Regions from separate parts of the Moraxella sp. CTOTU46711 genome, predicted to be linked through region 3. Evidence: predicted binding sites of a transcription regulator. Region 3 holds the regulator's gene; each other region holds the start of a gene.

Region 1 (3,285 bases), on a different contig from region 3:
ATACCGCCCATCACACCGGCTTTGGTATAAGGCAACACCACGTATCGCATCACTTCCCAAGTGGTTGACCCCAAACCATAGGCAGATTCTTTAAGCATCTTTGGGGTAATTGAGAAAACATCACGCATGACTGATGCAATAAACGGGATAATCATGACAGCCAAAATCAAACTTGCGGTGAACAGACCAATACCCATCGGCGCACCTTGGAATAAACGACCCACATAAGGCACATCACCCAAATGGTCAATCAGCCAGGGCTGGATATGTTCTGAAAACCAAGGCGCAAATACGAAAAATCCCCACATACCATAGATAATTGAAGGGATACCCGCTAACAACTCAATGGCAATCCCTAAAGGACGTTTTAAAAAATTTGGGCAAAGCTCTGTCAAAAACATGGCAATACCAAAACTTACCGGAACCGCAATCAAAATAGCAATGATAGAAGTCACCAACGTACCATAGATTGGTGCGAGTGCGCCGTATACATCCATCCCTGTATCCCAGTCTTTACTGGTATAAAAGTTAATGCCAAACGCCTTCATACTTGGCAATGCGCCAAGAAATAGTGAGATTAAGATACCACCTAGCAACAACAGCACGATAAACGCAAAAAGACGAGTCGCGTTGACAAACAACCAGTCTAATTGTTTTTGCTTTGCGAGTTTTGCGTGTAAATCCGACATAAGAACCCAGCCATCAAAAAATAGTTTTAGTTTACTAATTCTAGAAATTTGAAAAAAAAACGTAGAGCATTAACTTGTTTATTGCTCTACGTATCGTTTGACATGCCTAACCCTGTTAACTGTTAACCATCATCATAAGATTATTTTGCAGCTGAAGCAGTTGCTGTGGCAGCATCTGAGCTAAATAGTGGCTTACCATCAGCCCCTACAACTTTTTTCCACTCTTCACGGAAGATAGCTTTGCTTTCTGCTGAGAATGGTACAAAGTCCAGTGATTTTGCTAGCTCATCACCGCTTGAATAAGCCCAGTCAAAGAATTTAAGGGTATTTTTGACGTTTTCTGGGTTGGTGGGTTTAGTATGGACTAAGATGAAGGTTGCCGCAGAGATTGGCCAGGCATTCGAGTCTGCTTGGTTAGTCAATACAATGTTAAAGCCTGGTGTACCTTTCCAATCTGCATTACCCGCAGCGGCAAAGCTTTCAGCCGATGGTTGGACAAAGTTGCCCGCCGCATTTTTTAGCTGAGTATGCGACATTTTGTTTTGTTTTGCGTAAGCGTACTCAACATAACCGATTGAGTTTTTGGCACGAGCGACGTTACTTGCCACGCCTTCGTTACCTTTACCACCTGCACCTGTCGCAGCGGTTGGCCATTTAATTGATTTATCTACACCTGGACCTGCTTTCCATTCTGGTGATACAGCAGCTAAGTAGCTTGCAAAGTTAAAGGTTGTACCTGAGCCGTCAGAACGGAAAATCGTCGTGATTGGCGCATCTGGTAGTGTCACGCCTGCGTTTAATGCGGTAATCGCTGGGTCATTCCATTTAGTGATTTTACCCAAGTAGATATTGGCAAGGGTGGCACCGTCTAGTTTTAATTGACCGGGTGCAACACCATCGATGTTAACAACCGGTACAACACCACCGATAACGGTTGGGAACTGGATTAAACCGCTTTTATCCAACTCTTCTTTGCTTAAAGGCGCATCCGACGCACCAAAGTCAACGGTATTGGCTTGGATTTGTTTGATACCACCTGATGAACCGATTGATTGGTAATTTACTTGACCGCCAGTGGCGTTTTTGAACTCACCTGCCCATTTAGCATAAATAGGTTGTGGGAAAGAGGCGCCTGCACCTGTGATGGTAAATACGGCGTTTTTGTCGCTACCTGCAGTGCTTGATGTTGCTGAGGCACCCGCTGCTTGATTGTCTGCTTGTTTGTTACCACAAGCGGTTAATGCTAAGGTCGATGCTACGACAACACTTAATAATGAATAACGCATGGATAGCTCCTAAAAACGTTTTTTGAGTTTACAATGAAACTGCCTGAATGAAATAAATGTCACTAACGGTACAATTTAACTTTCTTTGGTTATTTTCACTATGATAGCTCAAAGCTGATATAGTTCAATACTGACCGATTTAACTGTAATTATAATAACCATCATTCGGTTTGTATAAAAATTGTGTATATGATTACAAAGAAATGTGACAGTATCATGACAATTTGATGACTGACCGATTGCGCACGCTATAGATGAGACTAAATAACTACATTTAAGATTAAACTCGCTTATTAATTGCCAAAGCCTTGAACAGCTTTGTGACTTTTAGCGGTGCATGGGAAAGAAGCGATTAACCATTTAATAGCTTCCTAACTTCACAGCTTCTTAACTCTTAACTTAGTAGCTTAAGACTATAAAAACCAATGGCAGTCGCAACCAAGGTTAAAAGCACATGGATGCCAATCAAGGCGACACCTTGCACTACCTTGCCGGTATTCAACAAAGTAAACACTTCGGCACTAAACGTACTAAACGTTGTTAGTCCCCCCAAAAACCCGGTGGTGATAAACAGTCGTAAGTTTGGGTGCATCTTTTGGGTGAGTATCAAGGCAAATCCCATCAACAGCCCGCCTAGTACATTGGCAAGTAGTGTGCCATAGGGCAACCAAGGATGTACGCTGTTGAGTCTGCCTAACCACCAGCGCAGCATTGCCCCAAATGCCGCCCCCAATCCTATCCATAGCCATGGCATCTTCAAGTCCTTGTGGTGGTTATGGTTTAGCTGGATTGACAGCAGGCAGCGTTGTCATGTCCCAACGCGGCAAGCAGCTAACCGCTAGCTCATCGTGTTGACCGGCGTTCAAGCGCTGCCACCCGGCGAAGGCAATCATGGCGCCATTGTCAGTACACAAGGCAGGCGGTGCATAATGCACAGTGGCATTGATTTTGGCTAATGCCTCGGCTAGCGATTCTCGTAGTTGTTGATTGGCACTCACCCCGCCTGCGATCACCAAGCGTTTCATACCCGTTTGCTGCAAGGCTTTGACACATTTTTTCACCAACGTATCGACCATCGCATATTGAAAACTCGCTGCAATATCGGCGCGCGTCTGGGCATGCTCAGGATTATGGCTATCGGTTGGATGGTCTTTAATCAAATTATGCACGGCGGTTTTCATACCACTAAAAGAAAAATCCAATCCTTTACCCAACATCGGGCGCGGTAATTCATAGGCTAATGGATTACCTGTTTGCGCCAAGCGTGCAATATTAGGTCCACCAGGATAAGGTAACTCTAGCATTTTAGC
Region 2 (3,285 bases), on a different contig from region 3:
GGCGCAAAAACAAGATCCCTATACCTTCCCAGAATTGGCAAATGCGTTTAAAGCTGCCGAAGAAAAATTGACAGGACGGGGTCGTTTACTGATTCGTCAATCAGGTACAGAGCCATTGATTCGGGTAATGGTCGAAAGCGATGATGAGATTGAGTGCGATATGCTAGCCAATGAACTTGCTGAAAAAGTACGCCAAGTGATGGCGTAAAGTTGACATTTTATAAGGATAAAAAATGAGTATTGATTTTACCAGTCAACGATTATCGTATGAGCAAGGTGAGCTTATCGAGTCACACTTGCCGGAGCAGCCGTTTAGCTTGCTACAAACTTGGGTGCAGCAAGCGATTGATAGCAAGCAAGGGGAAGCGTATGCATTTTCACTGGCGACTTGTGGCCGTGATAGGCAGCCAAGTGTGCGTACCTTACTGATGCGTGAAATCATCCAATTGGATAACACGGGCATTGGCCTCGTGTTTTATACCAATTATGACAGTGCCAAAGGCTGTGATTTGGCGACCAACCCCAATGCTGAAGCATTATTTTTTTGGCCAAGCCTAGAAAGACAAATCCGTCTTACCGGCGCTGTGCAAAAAGTTAGCCGTGAACAATCCGCTCAGTATTTTCATAGCCGTCCGCGTGACAGCCAACTAGCCGCTTGGGTCAGCGAGCCACAAAGCAGCGTGGTTGCCAGCCGCGAGGTAATGGAAGACAAATTTGCCCAATTAACTGTGCAGTATGAATACAATCCAATTCCTTTACCAGAATTTTGGGGAGGGTATCTGCTGACAGTAGAAAAAATCGAATTTTGGCAGGGTAGAGCCAATCGTATGCACGACCGCATTGTCTATTCGCTAGATGGCGACCAATGGGTGATGGAACGTTTATTACCTTAAACTACAAGCCATAAAAAAACACGGTACTTTAAACCGTGTTTTTTTATTTGATAAAAATTAGTTTTGCAGTGAACGCAGTAAACGCACAAATTCAATATACATCCACACCAGTGTTGACAAGATACCGACGCTTAGTACCCATTCATAGCTTTCATCCACCCCTGCGGCATAGGCTCGCTCAACACTATCAAAATCTAATAACAAGCTCAGTGAGGCAATCACAATCACCAGCAAGCTAAAACCAATACCCACCACGCCACCGCTAAACAAATACGGCAATGAGCTACCAAATAGGGTAAACCCGATTTGTACTAGATACACTAGCATGATAGCAATCACAGCCGACATCATCACAGAACGAAATTTTTGGGTGACTTTAATCACGCCACTGCGATAAAGCGCCAGCATCACTGCAGCGGTTACAAAAGTTGCGACCAACGCCGTCGGAGCAACTGTGGGAAACTTAATACTAGCAAACAGGGAAATCGCGCCAATCACGATGCCCTCTAAAATTGCATAAGGAATCGCCAGTGTTTTAGCTATGTGGGGTTTTGAGATAATTACCATACTCAATACAAAAGCCACCAAGATACTGGCTAACGCCGCTACACTAACAAAACCTGAAGTGACGCCACTAGTTAGGCAATAGCCAAAAAATCCAACACCCGATAACGTCGTCAAACCTAGCAGAAAAGAGGTTTTTCGGATGACCCCTTTGACCGTCATCGGTGTCGTGCTAACTGCAAGTTCAGCGCGAGATATAATCGGATTTGCCATAAAAATTTGCTCCCAAGAGTTAAAAAATTTCAAAAGTTAGTTATATATCAATCGCCTTAAATTAGCAAATAGCAACGAGTTTGTATACATTAACTGCACAACGAAGGTTAGCAATTTTGTAATATAAAATACTGATTGGGCATAACGTGAGCCAGTAAGCTGTGATAAAATAGTTGAATCTTTATCAGTTAATTTTCTGCTATGACGTCCACACTTATTCCCAATCCTGCCTTTGGGCGTATCGGCATTATGGGTCGTGCCAACAAGCCAAGTGTCATTCAAAGTATCTACCAAATTTGTGACTTTTTTCATGAGCAAGGGTTGCCTTTATTAATTGACCATCAGACGGCACGGTTGCCGGCATTGAGTTTTGCACGTCTGGGCGAGATTGCTACTATTGAGCGCAGTTTGCTCGGCGGTGCTTGTGATTTGGTCATTGTGGTCGGTGGTGATGGTTCGCTGTTACATGCGGCGCAAGTACTGGTCAAACACAAAGTGCCCGTAGTGGGGGTGAACCGCGGACGTTTAGGATTTTTAACTGACATTTATCCTGATGATTTAAACGTAAAATTGACCAGTATTTTACAAGGTCATTATCAGCTTGAAGATCGATTCTTGTTAAAGATGGAAATCCGTCAAGGTGCGCATGTGATTTATGAAGATATGGCGCTAAATGACATTGTGCTGCACGCAGGTAAATCAGTGCATATGCTAGATTTTCATTTAAAAATTGATGGGCTTAATGTCTATCGTCAGCACAGTGATGGTCTGATTGCCTCCACACCGACGGGTTCCACCGCTTATGCGCTATCAGGTGGCGGGCCGATTATTCATCCTAGTATGGATGCCATTTGTCTAGTACCTATGCATCCACATACTTTATCAAGCCGCCCGATTGTGGTTAGCGGCAACAGCGAAATCAAAATCCGCATCCATAAAGATAACCGCACCCAGCCGATGGTGAGTGCAGATGGCAAACCGTCGGTGCCGCTCAACCAAAACCAGCGCTTAGTGATTCACAAGCATCCTAACAAACTCACGTTATTACACCCACCTGGGGTGGATTTTTTTGAAGCTTGCCGTACCAAACTCGGCTGGAATAGCTACGCTGAAGAATTTAGTATGGATAATTAAATAAAAAAGCCACCTGAATCATTCGGTGGCTTTTTTATGAGGAAATACCTTAATTAATCAGCCCACTTGCCGAGCGTTTTGAGATAAATCCATCTGGGATTTGGTTGTGGTCGGCTTGCCAGCGCTGAAATGCCAATTTGGTATTGGTGCCTACGACGCCATCTGACCCTTTAGTATCATAACCCATTGCCGTCAAACGCTGTTGCAGTTGGCGTACTTCATAAGTAGCAAGTGGCTGCTCATAGCGTGGCCAAGATTGCTGTAAGCCTGGCTGCCCGATAATGGCTTTGGCAAGTAAGCTCACCCCCATGGCATAATTCGAGGAGTTATTATAGACCTTAATGGCATCAAAATTTTTGGTTAATAAAATCGCAGGACCCTCTTTACCCGCAGGGAGCCACAATTCTGCCATCGCATCCATGGGCGCATTTGGGGTAATAAATTGAACACCTAAATTTTGCCAGTCCGCCATGGTTTTTTT
Region 3 (3,285 bases):
AACTACAGCGCGCATATTCCTCTAGCTTGATGCCATACACCGAAGCAAAGGTACGAATAAAGGTTTTTTTCACCATCGGATGACGGCTTTGGGCAAGACGACCTGCGATTTCACTGATTTTTTGTTGTGGGACAAGCGATTGTAACGTCGTAAACAAGGTCATAAGTTACTCGAGATTGGCATTTTAAAGTTGGCTTATTATAATCAAAATCCCCCTTAGAATCACGGTATATTAAACACTGGGCTACGAGTTAAGCGACAAGCTAGCTTTTAAATTAAGCCGCTTACGCTCAAACCAACGGATAGGAAAAATCATGAAAGCAGTACTACAACGGGTGAAATTTGCCAAAGTCGCAGTTAACCAAGCGCCTCACCCACAACAAATCGTCGGCGAGATTGCACACGGCGTACTTGTCTATCTTGGACTTGGGCATGATGATACGCTCGCGATGGGGCAAAAAATGATTGATAAAATCCTTACCTATCGCGTATTTGAAAATGAGCTAGGCAAAATGGATAAAAACGTGCAACAAGTCAATGGCGGGTTACTGTTAGTGTCGCAGTTTACCCTCCTTGCCAATACCCAATCGGGTAGACGTCCTGATTTTAAGCCTGCGATGGCGCCCGACACTGCCAAAGCTTTGTTTGCGCAGATAGTAGCGTATGCCAAGATGCAATATGCAGCCGTGCAAACAGGCGAATTTGGCGCAGATATGCAAGTCAGCAGTTGCAATGATGGTCCGATAAATTTTATTTTTGAACTGTGATGCGACCTGTGTTAAGTATCAAAAATTGAGTGAAACGCCGAATTTCTTACAACACCACAAATAAAAGCCATAAAAACTTATCGTTGTCATTTTTTTGTCATATTCTGAAGTTGTAATATGGGCATTGTAATATTGTTGTCATAAAATTATTTTGACAAACAGTTGCCTATTTTTATCGCTTGAGAAATTTATGAAAAATGAAACTATTTTGGTGGTGGAAGATGAGCCTGCCATTCGAGAAATGATCGTGACCACACTAGAGATGGCAGGATTTGATTGTTTGCAAGCCTCAGAAGTCTCTCAAGCCCATCATTTGGCGGTCGATCATCGTCCCAACCTCATCTTATTAGACTGGATGTTACCCAATGGGCTATCAGGCATTGATTTATGCCGCCGCCTGAAAAAAGATGAAATGCTCTCTGAAATTCCTATCATCATGCTCACTGCCAAAGGTGAAGAAGACAACAAAGTTCAAGGACTTGATGCAGGGGCAGATGACTATATCACCAAGCCGTTTTCCACCCGTGAATTGGTTTCCCGTATCAAAGCGGTATTACGCCGTAGTAGCGCATTGTCAGGCGAAAAACCCATTGACGTAGGCGGCTTGTCGCTAGACCCTGCCAGTCAGCGCGTGAGTGCCAATAACAAAGCGGTGGATATCGGACCAACAGAATATCGGCTACTTGCTTTCTTTATGAGTCATCCCGAGCGGGCTTATACCCGCACCCAGCTGCTTGATCAAGTGTGGGGTGGCAATGTGTATGTCGAAGATCGTACCATTGACGTGCATATCCGCCGCCTGCGTAAAGTGCTTGAGCCATTTGGGTTTGCGGACTACATCCAAACTGTACGTGGCACAGGCTATCGTTTTTCTAATAAAATCGACTAACAATAGCCTGATTAATCGCATTGAAATTTTTGCCAACTTATCCCAACTTCGCTATAGTAAGCTTTTTCAATGGATGCTAGAAAAATTAATATGTGGGCGAGCATTTCACCCGTCGTGACAGCTGGGGTTGCCGGGCTGTTGATTGGCGGGCTATTAGGGTTTTGGGGTTGGGGACTGGCGATAGGGCTTTGCCTGTATCAGCTATATTTTTTATGGTCGATACAACGCTTTAAAGCGTGGTATAACAAAAACCCCGATGAGCCGCCGCCTGCATTTGAGCCCAACCTTAATGTCATCGCCAGCAATATCTACCAAGTCAATCGCCAAGAGAAATTGGCGCATCAGCAAACCGTTTCGCTGGTGCAAAAAGTGCGCGACTCGCTGAGCGCATTGCAAGACTCGATTATACTGATTGATAAAAACGACTGTATCGAATGGTGGAACAACTCTGCTGAGCGGCTTTTTCATTTTAAAGCGCCCGACCAAGGTCGTAATGTGTTGACCATTATTCGCAACCCGCTTTTTCATCAATATTATCACCACATTGAAGACTATCCAGATGGTGTACGTATCCATAGCCCGTCTAATATCGAGCGCTATGTGCAGTGCAAGATTACCAAATTTGGGCAAGAAAAATTACTGCTGATTTATGATGTCACCCGTTTTCAGCACTTAGAACAGATGCGAAAAGACTTTGTGGCAAATGTTTCGCATGAGCTTCGCACGCCGCTTACCGTCATCATGGGGTATGTGGAGACTTTGAGTGAACAGCCTGATTTAGATCCGCGTATTGCTCGCGCGTTTACTCAGATGATGCAGCAAAGTCAGCGCATGAATAATATCATCAATGACTTACTGTTACTATCTCGGCTAGAGAACGATGAAAAGCCCACTGAGCCCAAAGATATTGATATTCCCAAAATGCTGATGCAATTGTTTGACGATGCGCAGATGTACAACAAGTCATACGACCATATGATTCATTTGCATATCGACAGCACGTTACATATTTTGGGTTATGAAGATTATCTGCGAAGTGCGCTCAGTAACCTGATTACCAATGCCATGAAATACACCCCCAAAGGTGGTGAGATTAGTATTAGCTGGCATGAGTATGACGCGGGGGTATGTTTTAGCGTGACCGACAATGGCATTGGTATCGAGCAGCGCCATATTCAGCGCTTAACCGAGCGTTTTTACCGCGTGGACACGGGTCGAAGCCGTGACACAGGGGGAACGGGTTTGGGGCTAGCAATTGTCAAGCATGTCTTGTATCAGCACCATGCCACCCTTGATATCATATCCAAAGTTGGCAAAGGCTCAACCTTCACGGTGACCTTTCCAAAATCTGCCAGTATTCCAACCCAATCCCTTAATCCTGCAAGCCCACAAAGTTAAAATTTACTTGTGGCTGACGCCCTTGCATGATATCAGCAATCGCTTTTGCTGAGCCGTTCGAGTGCGTCCAGCCCAAGGTGCCATGTCCGGTGTTGAGATACAAATTATCAATACGTCCTTGGCGATTGACCGCGCGACCGATAATCGGCACATTTGACGGTGTCATCGGTCGCAGCCCTGTCCAATAATTTGGCTGAGTCAAATCTACCGCATCCCCGAACACCTCTCTCA

Evidence for each region. Region 3 encodes PhoB, which activates phosphate uptake and scavenging genes when phosphate is short. Its sites were predicted from a motif close to TGTCATNAANCTGTCATAA; they were not measured.
Region 1: a site for PhoB is predicted at 2,179-2,197, ahead of pstS (phosphate ABC transporter substrate-binding protein PstS). Genes of this name have one in related genera too.
Region 2: a site for PhoB is predicted at 1,820-1,838, ahead of RTJ53_RS02610 (NAD(+) kinase). Genes of this name have one in related genera too.

What each region holds. Positions count from the first base shown of each region.
Region 1 covers NZ_DALYMP010000008.1:49,360-52,644, forward strand. Annotated here, with positions in the region: gene pstC (phosphate ABC transporter permease subunit PstC) at 1-689, opposite strand, end outside; gene pstS (phosphate ABC transporter substrate-binding protein PstS) at 830-1,975, opposite strand; gene crcB (fluoride efflux transporter CrcB) at 2,370-2,729, opposite strand; gene tsaD (tRNA (adenosine(37)-N6)-threonylcarbamoyltransferase complex transferase subunit TsaD) at 2,749-3,285, opposite strand, start outside.
Region 2 covers NZ_DALYMP010000001.1:606,687-609,971, reverse strand. Annotated here, with positions in the region: gene glmM (phosphoglucosamine mutase) at 1-208, shown strand, start outside; gene pdxH (pyridoxamine 5'-phosphate oxidase) at 234-893, shown strand; gene RTJ53_RS02615 (Bax inhibitor-1/YccA family protein) at 951-1,670, opposite strand; gene RTJ53_RS02610 (NAD(+) kinase) at 1,872-2,804, shown strand; gene RTJ53_RS02605 (lytic murein transglycosylase) at 2,854-3,285, opposite strand, start outside.
Region 3 covers NZ_DALYMP010000002.1:315,312-318,596, reverse strand. Annotated here, with positions in the region: gene asd (archaetidylserine decarboxylase) at 1-163, opposite strand, end outside; gene dtd (D-aminoacyl-tRNA deacylase) at 315-767, shown strand; gene phoB (phosphate regulon transcriptional regulator PhoB) at 958-1,656, shown strand; gene phoR (phosphate regulon sensor histidine kinase PhoR) at 1,747-3,054, shown strand; gene RTJ53_RS05270 (D-amino acid dehydrogenase) at 3,029-3,285, opposite strand, start outside.